DNA from 2 places in the Streptomyces sp. NBC_00876 genome. Region 2 is predicted to be linked to the other one. Evidence: predicted binding sites of a transcription regulator. Region 2 holds the regulator's gene; the other holds the start of a gene.

Region 1 (7,392 bases), 1.9 Mb from region 2:
ATGCCGGTCGTAGAGCGCGGCCAGGGCCGTCGTGTCCCCGTGCGCGACGGCACGCAGCAGCGCCTCGTCGTTCCGGTCGTCCCCCGAAGGGCGCAGGTGGCTCACACCTCCTCTATCGGAGGCCGGACCCCGGCCGGTTCACGTACGGCACATCCGCCCGGTCAGGGGGCGGTGCTGCGGCCGGTCAGGTCCGGGGCGGGGCCCAGACGTACGGCGTGGTGGTGGTCACGGCGTGGAAGCCCAGCCGGCTCAGGATCGGGGCGCTGTCGTCGGAGGCGTCGACCTGCAGATAGCGGGTGCCACGGGCGACGGCCAGCTTCGCGCGGGCGGCGACCAGGGCGCGGTAGATCCCGCGGCCCCGCCACGCGGCCAGGGTCGAGCCGCCCCACAGCCCGGCGAACTCCGTCCCCGTACGGAAGACCAGCCAGGCCGCGGAGACGACCTCGCCCCCGGCCTCGGCGACGTACACCGCGATCTCGTCCGGAGCGGTGGCGACCCGGGCGATCAGGTCGTCGCCCAGCCAGCCCCAGTCCTCGCCCCAGACGTCCGACTCCATGACGGCGATACGCCGCATATCGGCTTCCCCGGTGACCCGCCGGAGCGTCACGCCGTCCGGCAGTACCGGGTCCGCGGCCATCTCGTCGGCGCGGCCGATGAGGATCGTCTCCTGCTCCTCGGGGACGAAGCCCGCGGCGCGCAGCCGGTCGGTGAGGTCTTCCGGCAGGTCGTGGCCGCGGGTCTTCCACTCCACGGCCTCGCCGCGCCGGGCGAAGTGGTCGCGCTGCCGGGCGATCAGCAGGTCGAGCTCGGCTCCGCGCACGCCCACGTCCCGGGGCGTGGTCACGAACCCGCGGAACTGGCCGACGACGCGCAGCAGCTCGCCGTCCCACTCGTGGTGGACGCCCGCGGGCGGATTCGGGGGTGCGCCGCGCATGTTCTCGTCGTAAGCCGCGAGAAGGCCGGCGATGTCCGTCCCGGAGGGGCCGGTGAAGGAGGATTCGGTCACAGCAAGGAGCGTACGAGGCGGCGCAAGCACTTTTTCCGGCCCCGGCCGCCTTGTCCGGGGACAGGTCGACCGACCGCGCGGCCGTGCGGCCCCCGGGATCGGCCGCCTCGTTCCCGCCCCCGGGCTCAGCGCCCCCGGGCTCAGCGCACCCGGGACCTCGGCGCCGTGAACGTCACGGCCGCTGCCGGAGCGGTGACGTCGGCATCCGCGCTGATGGCCCATGCGGCGACCCGGGACACCACGGCGGCCGGGACAGCCTCGCTGATGCCGGGAGCCGCCGGGATGTCCTGCGTCCCGTGGGCGTCGTACGGGAGAACGACCCGGTAGCCCAGGGCCAGGGCCGTGCGCGCCGTCGCCTGGACGCACATCTCCGACATCACTCCGCAGACGGTGAGCGACTCGGCGCCGGCTTCGCCCAGCAGATCCCCCAGGCGCGTACCGGCGAAGCCGTCGTCCCTGGTCTTACGGATCACGAACTCGGTCGGACCCGCCTGGACGGGAAGGTGCAGCGCCCACCCCGGGGTGTGGGGCTCGTCGCCCGTGCCGGGCGCGCCGTCGTTCTGGAGGTGGACGACAAGTGCGCCGCTTCTGCGCGCCCGCGCGATCAGGTCCGCGGTCCGCTCCAGCAGCCCGGCCGCGCCGGGCACGGCCCTGTCCCCGCTCACCCCCGCCTTCTGGACGTCCACGACGATCAGGGCATGCGAGGGAGGTACGGAATCGGTCATGGCGCCATCCTGTCCGCTGCCGCCCGGCTCCTCCACGGCATTTCGCGGGATCTCGCGCACGTGCGAAGAGGCCGGGCCGGGATCTCGCGCACGTGCGAAGAGGCCGGGTGCGGGGACTACGACGGCCGTGCCCGGCGTTGCACACAGGGCGCACAGCGGCAGCCGTAGCCCCCGTCGCATCCTGATCGCTCACAGCGAACGCACCCTGGGGAACATTGAGCGGCTCACAAGCATTGAGTCTTCATAGCTCAACTTGACTGCCGAAGGGGAGATCATGACTACCGAGTCCGATGCGGTCACACCGCTCACCCTGCCTGTGCTGCCGCTCGACGACGAGGTCGTGCTGCCCGGAATGGTGGTGCCGCTGGACCTGTCCGACAACGAGGTACGGGCCGCCGTCGAGGCCGCTCAGGCCGCAGTCCGCGAAGGCGGCGGCAAGCCCGAGGTGCTGCTCGTTCCGCGCATCGACGGGACCTACACCGGGATCGGCGTCATCGGGACCGTCGAGCAGGTCGGGCGGCTGTCCGACGGCGACCCCGGCGCGCTCATCCGCGGTCGCGGACGGGTCAGGATCGGGGCCGGGACCAGTGGACCCGGCGCCGCGCTCTGGGTGGAAGGGACCCGGGTCGACGTCTCCGTCCCCGAGCCGCTCCCCGGAGCCGCCGCCGAGCTGGTCAAGGAGTACAAGGCACTCGCCACCAGCTGGCTGAAGAAGCGCGGCGCCTGGCAGGTCGTGGACCGGGTCCAGCAGATCGAGGACATCTCCGCGCTCGCCGACAACTCCGGATACTCGCCCTTCCTCACCACCGCCCAGAAGGTGCAGCTGCTGGAGACCGCCGACGCGGTCGCCCGGCTGAAGCTCGCCATCCAGTGGCTCGGTGAACACCTCGCCGAGCAGGACGTCGCCGAGTCCATCGCCAAGGACGTCCAGGAGGGCGTCGACAAGCAGCAGCGCGAGTTCCTGCTGCGGCGCCAGCTCGACGCCGTACGCAAGGAGCTCTCCGGACTCAACGGTGACCCGGAGGACGAGTCCGACGACTACCGGGCGCGCGTCGAGGCCGCCGACCTTCCCGGGCACGTCCGCGAGGCCGCGCTCAAGGAGGTCGACAAGCTGGAGCGCTCCTCCGACCAGAGCCCCGAGGGCTCCTGGATCCGGACCTGGCTGGACACCGTCCTGGAACTCCCCTGGGCCGAGCGGACCGAGGACGCGTACGACATCAAGGGCGCCCAGGAGATCCTCGACGCCGAGCACGCGGGCCTCCAGGACGTGAAGGAGCGCATCACCGAGTACCTGGCGGTGCGCAAGCGGCGTGCCGACCGCGGACTGGGTGTGGTCGGAGGCCGGCGCGGCGGCGCCGTGCTGGCGCTCGTCGGCCCTCCGGGGGTCGGAAAAACCTCGCTCGGGGAATCCGTCGCGCACGCCATGGGGCGCAAGTTCGTCCGCGTCGCGCTCGGCGGTGTCCGGGACGAGGCGGAGATCCGCGGCCACCGGCGTACCTACGTCGGAGCGCTTCCCGGGCGCATCGTCCGCGCCATCAAGGAGGCCGGTTCGATGAACCCGGTCGTCCTGCTCGACGAGATCGACAAGGTCGGATCCGACTTCCGGGGCGACCCCGCCGCGGCCCTGCTCGAAGTGCTCGACCCGGCACAGAACCACACCTTCCGCGACCACTACCTGGAGGTCGAACTCGACCTCAGCGACGTGGTCTTCCTGGCCACCGCCAACGTCCTGGAAGCGATCCCGGAGGCCCTGCTCGACCGGATGGAGCTGGTCAGGCTCGACGGCTACACCGAGGACGAGAAGGTCGTCATCGCCCGCGACCACCTGCTCCCGCGCCAGCTGGAGCGGGCCGGTCTGGAGAAGGACGAGGTCACCCTCGACGAGACGGCGCTGCGCAAGCTGGCCGGCGAGTACACACGGGAGGCCGGTGTACGGAACCTGGAGCGGGCCGTCGCACGGCTGCTGCGCAAGGTCGCGGCCCAGCACGAACTGGGTGACCGTGAGCTCCCGTTCACGGTGACCGACGAGGACCTGCGCGGCCTCATCGGGCGCCCGCACCACGTCCCCGAGTCCGCCCAGGACCCGGCCGAGCGCCGCACCGCGGTGCCGGGCGTGGCCACCGGGCTCGCGGTGACCGGAGCGGGCGGTGACGTGCTCTTCGTGGAGGCGTCGCTCGCCGATCCGGAGACCGGGGCGTCCGGACTGACCCTCACCGGTCAGCTCGGTGACGTCATGAAGGAGTCCGCGCAGATCGCGCTGAGCTTCCTTCGGTCGCACGGTGCGGAGCTGGAACTGCCGGTCGCGGACCTCAAGGACCGCGGTGCGCACATCCACTTCCCGGCGGGTGCGGTGCCCAAGGACGGTCCGAGCGCCGGCATCACCATGACCACGGCGCTGGCCTCGCTGCTCTCCGGGCGGCTGGTCCGGACGGATGTGGCGATGACCGGTGAGGTCTCGCTGACCGGGCGGGTCCTGCCGATCGGCGGCCTGAAGCAGAAGCTGCTCGCCGCGCACCGGGCCGGCATCACCACCGTGGTGATCCCCAAGCGCAACGAGCCCGACCTGGACGACGTCCCCGCCGAGGTGCTGGACACGCTGGAGGTCCACCCGGTCACGGACGTGCGCCAGGTCCTGGAGATCGCCCTCGCCCCGGCCACGGCCCCGGCGGAGCGGAGGATCCCGGCCGCGGCGTAGCCGTCACGGCGTGACGGACGTGGCACTGCGGACACGGCCGGTACGGACGGCCCGTCTCCCTCACGGGGAGGCGGGCCGTTTCGCGTACCTGAGGTCCTACGGGCGGTAGATGGTGCCCGGGACCGGCTGGGCGGGTGCCATCAGCTGAGGCACCGTCACGAAGGTGTAGCCGCGCTTCTTCAGCGTGTGGATGATGCCCGGCACCGCGGGCACCGAGCCCTTGTAGATGTCGTGCAGCAGGATGATGCCGTCCTTGCTCGCCTGGTCGACTATCCGCTTCTCTATCAGCGCGGAGTCGGTCGTCGAGTAGTCCTTGGCGGTGGCGCTCCACAGGATCTGGGACAGCCCCAGGTCCTTGCTGATCGCGGAGACGGTGTCGTCCGTGCGCCCCTGCGGCGGGCGCATCAGCCGCGGCTTCTTGCCCGTGATCGCCTCGATCGCGTTCTGCGTCTTCTCCAGCTCGGCCCGTATCTCGGCCGGCTTCTTGTCCGTCAGGATCTCGTGCGACCAGGTGTGGTTGGCCACCTCGTGCCCCTCCGCCTCGATGCGGCGGACGGTGTCGGGGTGCTTCTTGACGTGGTTCTTGCCCAGCAGGAAGAAGGTCGCGTGTACCTTCTCCTTCTTGAGGATGTCCAGCAGATGCGGAGTATCCTCGGCCGGACCGGCGTCGAAGGTCAGGGCGATGCACTTGGCCTTGCGGCAGTCCACCGGGCCGAATGAGCCCTTGGCGTCCGAACCGGCGTCGGCGCGGGCCGAGCCGGGAGCCGTGGTCGCCATCGAGCAGCCGCTCAGCGTCAGTGTGAGCGCTGTCACGAGGGTGACGGCCAACCCCGTACCGATCGACTTCCTCTTACTGGGCAAGGCGGGCCACTCCCTCGTCACTGAACGCTGAACGACGCACGGTGTGTGCGGTCTGCACGGACTATACAGACCGTGTATACATGCGGTGCATAGCGGGGTGGGGGTGACCGCCCGAGAGTTGCCTGAGGGTTGCGCGGAGCCCGGCCGGGGTGCGTCGAACGGGCAGAGCCCGGCGACTGGGTGCGTCACCGGGCTCTGTCGGGGGAGGTGCGGGCCGGGCGGCTGCCGGCCGGGACTTTCAACGCGGCCTAACCGTTGGCCAGCGCCTGTACGCGGTCGAGGGCTCCGTTGAAGCGGTTGTGGTCGCCCACCGTGGGCCCGGACGAGGTGTACTGCCAGATCGTGTAGAAGCCCCAGCCGGCCGGGAGCGCGCCGACCGTGGTGTCGTAGCGGGCGACCCAGAGCGGGTTCGTCGTGGCGAAACCGGCGTTGTTGCCGGTGCAGGACTGCCACCAGCTGGTCGCGGTGTAGATGACCGCGTCGCGTCCGGTGCGCGCCTTGTAGGTGTTCACGAAGTCACGGATCCAGGCGACCATTCCGGCCGCGGTCTTCCCGTAGCACGCGGCGCCGTACGGGTTCCACTCGATGTCGAGCACGCCCGGCAGGGTCCTGCCGTCCCTGGACCAGCCGCCGCCGTGGTCCACGAAGTAGTTGGCCTGGACGGCGCCGCTCGTCGTGTCCGGGGTGGCGAAGTGGTACGAGCCGCGGATCATGCCGATGTTGTACGAGCCGTTGTACTGCTGGGTGAAGTCCTCGTTCGTGTAGTACGTGCCTTCCGAGGCCTTGACGTAGGCCCACTTGACGCCGCTGCTCCAGAGTGCCGACCAGTTCACGGCGTTCTGGTGGCCGCTGACGTCCACGCCTTCGGTCTGGACGGCGCGGGTGTCGACCGGCAGTCCGCCCTGGCCGTCGTGGGCGACGACGCCCATGCCCATGGTGGCCGAACCGCGGGCGGGCTTGGTGGGGTCTCCGCCGGTGGCACCGGCGGCGCCGGGGAGGGCGATGAGGAGGGAGAGGGCTGCGAGCAGAGTTCCCGCCGCTGCGAAGCGCGAGCGGCGGGCTGATGTGGAGCCGGATCTGTGCACGGGCATTGCGTGCCTCCGAGGCCTCAGTGGGGGGGATCTGCTGACCCGGGGGCGCGGCGGACACACCCCTGGTGACATGCCATGGTGTGAACATGCCATACATGACGCTACGCACGTAGACCCGTGCGGCGGAAGGGGGCCTGGGCTGTGCCGTTGGTCTACTCCTGCGAAATACTGGCGGAGCTGGGGCGATGACCAGCGGTGAAAGAAACTTTCAGCGGCAGGAAAGCTCATGAGGGGTGTTGACGTGCACGGGAGCGAAAGCGGGAGTGAACCCGGCGCAATCGGGGGAAGTGGTGTGGACCACGAATTCCTCGCCCTGGAAGTGGAGTTGGCTGTCTTCCTGCGTCGCGCGCGGGCGAACTCCGGCGAGATGGCGCGTGAGGTGCACCCCGAGCTGGAGGCGGCCGCCTACGGACTCTTCGTACGCCTCGAATCGGCGGGGCAGCAGCGGGCCACGGACCTCGCCTCGTACTTCGGGGTCGGCAAGGCCACCATGAGCCGTCAACTGCGCGCCCTGGAAGCGCTCGGACTGGTGGCGCGCGAGCCCGATCCGGCCGACGGCCGGGCCTTCCTCGTCCATCTCACCGACGAGGGCCTCGCCCGCTTCCGGAGCGTCCGCGACGCACGCCGCGACCGCTATGTGCGCAAGCTCGCCGACTGGGACCGGGCCGAGGTGGCGGAACTGGCCCGGCTGCTGCACCACTTGAACGCCGTCGCCGAGGGCTGACGGGGAGCGGCGGGGCGGGGCGGGCGCGCACGGCTTCCCGCCCGCCGCCTCACAGCTCCGCGTACACCGCTGTCGCGTCGTCGTGCGTCTTGCTCCGCCGCAGGTGCGTACGGTCCGTGTCCGCGTCCTCCAGGGCCCGGACGCGGTCGATCAGCCCCTGGGGGCCCTCCTTGCGGAGCACCCCGAGGCAGGCCGTCCAGTCGCCCTCGCCGAACATCTCGGTCCAGCGGCTCGCCCCGTCCGTCAGCGCGGCGATCGCCCGCACCTCGGCGCGCGGCGTCCGCCCGGTG
Region 2 (7,392 bases):
CTCAAGGGCGAGGTCAAGGACGTCCTGCTCCTCGACGTGACCCCGCTGTCCCTCGGTATCGAGACCAAGGGAGGGATCATGACGAAGCTCATCGAGCGCAACACCACGATCCCGACCAAGCGTTCCGAGATCTTCACGACGGCCGAGGACAACCAGCCGTCCGTGCAGATCCAGGTCTACCAGGGCGAGCGCGAGATCGCGGCGTACAACAAGAAGCTCGGAATGTTCGAGCTGACCGGTCTGCCGCCGGCCCCGCGCGGTGTGCCGCAGATCGAGGTCGCGTTCGACATCGACGCCAACGGCATCATGCACGTCGCTGCCAAGGACCTCGGCACCGGCAAGGAGCAGAAGATGACCGTCACCGGTGGCTCCTCGCTGCCGAAGGACGAGGTCAACCGGATGCGTGAGGAGGCCGAGCAGTACGCGGAGGAGGACCACCGCCGCCGCGAGGCCGCCGAGTCGCGCAACCAGGGCGAGCAGCTCGTCTACCAGACGGAGAAGTTCCTCAAGGACAACGAGGACAAGGTCCCCGGCGACGTGAAGACGGAGGTGGAGACCGCGCTCACCGAGCTGAAGGAGAAGCTCAAGGGCGAGGACACCGCCGAGATCCGTACCGCCACCGAGAAGGTCGCGGCCGTCTCCCAGAAGCTGGGCCAGGCGATGTACGCCAACGCCCAGGGCGAGGGCGGCCCGCAGGCCGACGCGCAGCCGGGTGCCGAGCAGGCCCAGGCCGACGGCCAGGACGATGTCGTCGACGCCGAGATCGTCGACGACGAGAAGGACTCCAAGGGCGGTGCGGCGTGACCGAGGAGACTCCGGGCTTCGAGGAGAAGCCCGACGTCCCCTCCGGCACCACCCCTGATGAGGCCGAGCCGAAGGCCGCCACCCCCTCTTCGGAGGAGGCGGCGGCCCCGGCCGGGGACGCGAACCAGACAGCCGGTCTGACCGCTCAGCTGGACCAGGTCCGTACCGCGCTCACCGAGCGCACGGGCGACCTCCAGCGGCTCCAGGCCGAGTACCAGAACTACCGCCGCCGCGTGGAGCGGGACCGGGTCGCGGTCAAGGAGATCGCGGTCGCGGGTCTCCTGTCCGAGCTCCTGCCCGTGCTCGACGACGTCGGCCGGGCCCGCGAGCACGGTGAGCTCGTGGGCGGGTTCAAGTCGGTGGCCGAATCGCTGGAGACGGTCGTCGCCAAGCTGGGACTCCAGCAGTTCGGCAAGGAGGGCGAGCCCTTCGACCCGACGATCCACGAAGCCCTGATGCACAGCTACGCACCGGACGTCACCGAGACGACCTGCGTGGCGATCCTGCAGCCGGGGTACCGGATCGGCGAGCGCACCATCCGTCCCGCACGGGTGGCGGTGGCCGAACCCCAGCCGGGGGCGGCGCCGGCCGGTACGAAGGAAGAGAAGGCAGACGACGAGGAGAGCGGTGGCGGCGAGGAGGTCTGACATTCTGTCCGACCACCTGGCAGTGCACCGTCCGGCCACCGGGCCTCTCGTCGGGATCAGGCCGCAGCCCGGCATGATCCGCACGAGAGGCCCCGGGCCGGTCGTCCGGAAGGAGGGACGTCGATGAGTACGAAGGACTTCGTCGAGAAGGACTACTACAAGGTTCTCGGCGTCCCCAAGGACGCCACGGACGCCGAGATCAAGAAGGCGTACCGGAAGCTCGCCCGCGAGTTCCACCCGGACGCCAACAAGGGCGACGACAAGGCGGAGGAGCGCTTCAAGGAGATCTCCGAGGCGAACGACATCCTCGGCGACACCAAGAAGCGCAAGGAGTACGACGAGGCGCGCGCCCTCTTCGGCAACGGCGGATTCCGTCCCGGACCCGGTGGCGGCGGAGGTAACTTCAACTTCGACCTGGGAGACCTCTTCGGAGGGACCCCGGGCGGGGGCCAGGGCGGCGCCGGCGGCGGTTTCGGCGGCGGCGGCATCGGCGATGTCTTCGGCGGCCTCTTCAACCGGGGCGGCTCCACCGGCACACGGGTGCAGCCGCGCCGCGGCCAGGACATCGAGTCCGAGGTGACGCTCAGCTTCACCGAGGCGGTCGACGGGGCCACGGTCCCGCTGCGGATGTCCAGCCAGGCGCCCTGCAAGGCGTGCTCCGGCACCGGCGACAAGAACGGCACCCCCAGGGTCTGCCCGACCTGCGTCGGCACCGGCCAGGTCTCGCGCGGCAGCGGTGGCGGGTTCTCGCTCACCGACCCCTGCGTGGACTGCAAGGGCCGGGGCCTCATCGCCCAGGACCCCTGCGAGGTCTGCAAGGGCAGCGGCCGGGCGAAGTCGTCCCGCACCATGCAGGTCAGGATTCCCGCGGGCGTCCTGGACAGCCAGCGGATCCGGCTGCGCGGCAAGGGCGCACCGGGCGAGCGCGGCGGACCGGCCGGCGACCTCTACGTCGTCGTCCACGTCGACGCGCACCCGGTCTTCGGCCGCAAGGGCGACAACCTCACGGTCACCGTGCCCGTCACCTTCACGGAGGCGGCGCTCGGCGGCGAGGTGAAGGTCCCCACGCTCGGCGGGCCGCCGGTCACCCTGAAGCTTCCGGCGGGCACGCCCAACGGGCGCACCATGCGCGCCCGCGGCAAGGGCGCGGTGCGCAAGGACGGCACCCGCGGCGACCTGCTGGTCACCGTCGAGGTGACGGTCCCCACGGACCTGGCCCCCGAGGCCCGGGAAGCCCTGGAGACCTACCGGAAGGCGACCGCGGACCAGGACCCGCGGGCGGAGCTGTTCCAGGCAGCGAAGGGAGCTTGAGGTGGACGGCCGACGACGCAATCCGTACGAGCTGACCGATGAATCCCCGGTGTACGTGATCTCGATCGCGGCCCAGCTCTCGGGCCTCCATCCGCAGACGCTGCGCCAGTACGACCGCCTCGGTCTGGTCTCGCCCGACCGTACGGCCGGGCGCGGCAGGCGTTACTCGGCCCGCGACATCGAGCTGCTGCGCACCGTGCAGCAGCTGTCGCAGGACGAAGGCATCAATCTGGCCGGAATCAAGCGCATCATCGAACTGGAGAACCAGGTCGCGGCGCTCCAGCAGCGCGTCGCCGAACTCTCGGCGGCCGTGGACGGAGCGGCGGCGGCGATGCAGCAGCGCGAGGCGCAGGTGCATGCCTCCTACCGGCGCGACCTGGTGCCGTACCAGGATGTGCAGCAGACCAGTGCGCTGGTCGTCTGGCGGCCCAAGCGGCCCAAGGACTGAGCCGGTTCGGCCATGTGCGGAGGGAGCCCGTCACCCCGGATTCTCAGGGGGTGGCGGGCTTCTCCGTCGTATGCGGGGGCGGAGGCCGTGTGCGGGGCTGAGCGGGGCCGGCCGGGCCGGTCAGGAGTCCTGTTCCAGGATTCCCGACTGGGCGATCAGATAGCCCAGCTGGGCCCTGCTGTTGCTGCCGAGCGCGGCGCTGAGCTTGGCGACATGGGCGCGGCAGGTCCGTACGTTCATGCCGAGCCGGCGGGCGATCGCCTCGTCGACGTACCCCTCGATGAGGAGCTTGGCTATGGAGCGCTGGATGCCGGTGATGCCGTCGTTGGGCGGGGTGTACGGAGTCTCTTCGCTGAGCGGGGTCGCCAGCTGCCAGAACTGGTCGAAGACGGAGACCAGGTAGTCCACGAGCCCGGGGTGGCGCAGTTCGAGCGCTACCTGCCGGTCGCGGCGCGCGGGTATGACGGCCACGGTGCGATCGAAGATGATCATGCGGTCGATGAGCTCTTCCAACGTCCTGACCTCGACGTTGCCCGCGTGCAGCCGGTCCAGGTAGGCGAAGACTCCGGGCCCGTGGCGGGCCGTGTGCTGGTAGAGGGTACGCAGGCGCACGCCGCGGTTGAGGGGCCCCTCCACTCGTTCGAGTGATTGGGTGAGCACATCGAGATTCCGGACACCGCCGGGTTGGATCGTGAGTATTTCCTTGGTGCACTGGGCAGTTGCGGTGTCCAATGTCGCGTTGATGGTCTGGAGCCCCTCCAGAACGGTGATCGCGTGTGTGGTCACCGACGGCTGTGAGCTGATAGCCATGAACGGTTCGAACGCGTCGGCCAGTTCGATGGTGATGCGCCGGCGGTCCCGGATCTCCCGCTCCAGGGGGTGCAGGCGCTGGGCGAGTACGGCCGAGGGTGGAACGGGACGGAGCCAGTTCGCGTCGTCCGGGTCGGGGTGCAACAGGCCGAAGTCGAGCAGGCAGGGTGCCAGGCCTATCTCCGACCGGGCGATCCGGCCGGCACCCAGGGCGCTGGCGTACAGGCGCGCGCCCTCATCACAGAGTTCGGTGATGGGGTGGGGATGCGTAGGTTTCATGCTTGTTGTGAGCAAATCTCCACCCCCCAGGGTCCTGAACGTACAGGAACATGATGCATCGGTTCTGTGGCTTCGACGTGCTCTGTTGCGACATGGTCTTGGTAGAGCCGGGGGAGAGGGACCTACCAAGTGAGGACGAAGCCGACTATGTACAAGAGATTGCTTCGCTCGGTTCTTGCCGTCGCCTTCGCTGCTGCGGCGTTTGCTGTGGCGGTTCAGGCGGACGTCTCGATTCCGAGCGGGGGGGACGTGTCCTGGGACAGCACATCGGCGGGCAAGCTCACCACCACTGATGTGTCATGGGATGTCCTGCCCGCAGGTAAGACCGCAGGCGCATGACCACCCCGCCGGACGACCGGACCTTCCGGCGTGAAATGGCAACCGCCTACCGCTCAGGGTGGCATTTCATCGACCTCGTCACGGCTGTCCCCCACCGTGGTGATTCGTTGATGGTCACTCTGTTCGGTGACCCTGTCGTCGTCGCCCGTGAGGCCGACGGCGAGGTCCGCGCCTACCGCTGTCTCCGCAAGCCGCGTGGAGCACCGCAGCCCGTTCGCTGCGCTATTCGTTACGACATGATCTTTGTGAACCTCGCGCAGCGTGACCACCAGCTGTTCGAACCCGAAGCCATCTCCGCCACCCCCCGCAGTGCCTGAGCGATCCCCCGTCGTTCCACGTCGCTCAGACACTCCCCCACACAGCGGCGCCACCGTGACCTGAACACGGTGGCGCCGTTGTGCTGTCCGGGTGCGGTCAGCCGCGGCCGAGCGCCCGGTCCAGGGTGATCTCGATGACGACCCGGTCCGGGTTGGGCGACGGCGTGCGCTCGTAGCGTTCCATGTGGCGGCGTACCGCCTCGTCGACCCTGTCCCGCTCCGTACGGACCCTGGCGACGCCCTCCAGCGTCGCCCAGCGCGCCCGGTGCACCTGGCACGCCGCGACGCGGGCGCCGTCCGGGCCCGCGGCCAGGATGTTGGCGACCTTGCGGCTGTTCCTGTTGGTGATGATGCGGGCGAGGCCCGCCCCGGGGTCGTACGTCACGCACACCGGGACCACGTGCGGGGTGCCGTCGGGGCGGGGGGTGGTGAGCGTGCAGAGGTGGGACTCGCGCCAGAAGGCGAGGTACTCGGGGCCGGGGTTGCGTACGTCTACTGCCATGCGGTCAGCGTAAGCAGTCGGCGCCGGGCGGCTCTGCGGTGGCGGGTGGGCGGACCGGCCGGTTCACTCGGACAAGGGTGCGGCCAGGTCGGGGATGGGGCGTTTTTGCCTTGAGTGGAATAGACTCAACTTTGTGCACGTTGATCGTGTCAGTAGTGAGGACGGGCCAGTCACCGCAAGGAGGAGAGCGCGCACGTGGACGCCGAGCTGACCAACAGGAGCCGGGACGCCCTCAACGCGGCCAGTAACAGGGCCGTGAAGGACGGGCATCCCGATCTGACCCCGGGGCATCTGCTGCTCGCGCTGCTCTCGGGCGAGGACAACGAGAACATCATCGACCTGCTGGCCGCCGTCGAGGCGGACCAGATCGCCGTACGCACCGAGACCGAGCGGCTCCTGGGCGCACTGCCCAGCGTGACCGGCTCGACCGTCTCGCCGCCGCAGCCCAACCGCGAACTGCTCGCCGTCATCGCCGACGCCGCGCAGCGGGCGAAGGAGCTCGGCGACGACTACGTCTCCACCGAGCACCTGCTGATCGGGACCGCCGCGAAGGGCGGCCGCGCCGGTGAGATCCTCGACGGGCAGGGTGCCAGTGCGAAGAGGCTGCTGGACGCATTCGAGAAGAACAGGGGAGGGCGCCGGGTGACGACACCGGACCCGGAGGGCCAGTACAAGGCCCTGGAGAAATTCGGTACGGACTTCACCGCGGCCGCGCGCGAGGGCAAGCTCGACCCGGTCATCGGGCGCGACCAGGAGATCCGCCGCGTCGTCCAGGTGCTGTCCCGCCGTACCAAGAACAACCCGGTGCTCATCGGTGAGCCCGGCGTCGGCAAGACGGCCGTCGTCGAAGGGCTCGCCCAGCGCATCGTCCTGGGCGACGTCCCGGAGTCCCTGAAGAACAAGCGGCTCGTCTCGCTGGACCTGGGCGCCATGGTCGCGGGCGCGAAGTACCGCGGTGAGTTCGAGGAGCGCCTGAAGACCGTCCTCTCCGAGATCAAGGAGAGCGACGGCCAGATCATCACGTTCATCGACGAGCTCCACACCGTCGTGGGCGCGGGCGCCGGCGGCGACTCCGCCATGGACGCGGGCAACATGCTCAAGCCCATGCTGGCCCGCGGCGAGCTGCGGATGGTCGGCGCCACCACGCTCGACGAGTACCGCGAGCGGATCGAGAAGGACCCCGCCCTGGAGCGCCGCTTCCAGCAGGTGCTGGTCGCGGAGCCGTCCGTCGAGGACACCATCGCGATCCTGCGCGGGCTCAAGGGCCGTTACGAGGCCCACCACAAGGTGCAGATCGCGGACTCCTCGCTGGTCGCCGCAGCCACCCTCTCCGACCGCTACATCACCTCCCGCTTCCTGCCCGACAAGGCCATCGACCTCGTCGACGAGGCGGCCTCCCGGCTGCGCATGGAGATCGACTCCTCGCCCGTCGAGATCGACGAACTCCAGCGCTCCGTCGACCGGTTGCTCATGGAGGAGCTGGCGCTCAAGAACGAGAAGGACCCGGCCTCCAAGCAGCGGCTGGAGAAGCTGCGCCGCGACCTCGCCGACAAGCAGGAGGAGCTGCGCGGCCTCAACGCCCGCTGGGAGAAGGAGAAGCAGGGCCTCAACCGCGTCGGTGAGCTCAAGGAACGCCTCGACGAGCTGCGCGGACAGGCCGAACGCGCCCAGCGCGACGGTGACTTCGACACCGCGTCCAAGCTGCTGTACGGGGAGATCCCCGGCCTGGAGCGGGAGCTGGCCGAGGCCGACGAGGCCGAGCAGGAGGCCGCGGGCGAGCCCAAGGAGACCCTGGTCAAGGAAGAGGTCGGACCCGACGACATCGCCGATGTCGTCGGCGCCTGGACCGGCATCCCGGCCGGACGCCTGCTGGAGGGCGAGACCCAGAAGCTGCTGCGCATGGAGGAGGAGCTGGGCCGGCGCCTCATCGGGCAG

Evidence for each region. The regulator HspR, encoded in region 2, represses chaperone genes until heat shock. The targets are predictions, from matches to a motif close to TTGAGNNNNNNNNNCTCAA.
Region 1: lon (endopeptidase La) is a predicted target of HspR. The motif match lies at 1,965-1,983, and genes of this name have one in related genera.

Annotation. Positions count from the first base shown of each region.
Region 1 is NZ_CP108800.1:5,808,380-5,815,771, forward strand. It holds gene OG782_RS25725 (RNA polymerase sigma factor) at 1-105, opposite strand, end outside; gene OG782_RS25730 (GNAT family N-acetyltransferase) at 185-934, opposite strand; gene OG782_RS25735 (isochorismatase family protein) at 1,147-1,731, opposite strand; gene lon (endopeptidase La) at 2,006-4,426, shown strand; gene OG782_RS25745 (polysaccharide deacetylase family protein) at 4,523-5,203, opposite strand; gene OG782_RS25750 (lysozyme) at 5,536-6,378, opposite strand; gene OG782_RS25755 (MarR family winged helix-turn-helix transcriptional regulator) at 6,605-7,102, shown strand; gene OG782_RS25760 (hypothetical protein) at 7,152-7,392, opposite strand, start outside.
Region 2 is NZ_CP108800.1:3,937,987-3,945,378, reverse strand. It holds gene dnaK (molecular chaperone DnaK) at 1-804, shown strand, start outside; gene grpE (nucleotide exchange factor GrpE) at 801-1,451, shown strand; gene dnaJ (molecular chaperone DnaJ) at 1,575-2,762, shown strand; gene OG782_RS17270 (heat shock protein transcriptional repressor HspR) at 2,764-3,210, shown strand; gene OG782_RS17265 (helix-turn-helix transcriptional regulator) at 3,331-4,299, opposite strand; gene OG782_RS17260 ((2Fe-2S)-binding protein) at 4,635-4,955, shown strand; gene OG782_RS17255 (pyridoxamine 5'-phosphate oxidase family protein) at 5,053-5,457, opposite strand; gene clpB (ATP-dependent chaperone ClpB) at 5,653-7,392, shown strand, end outside.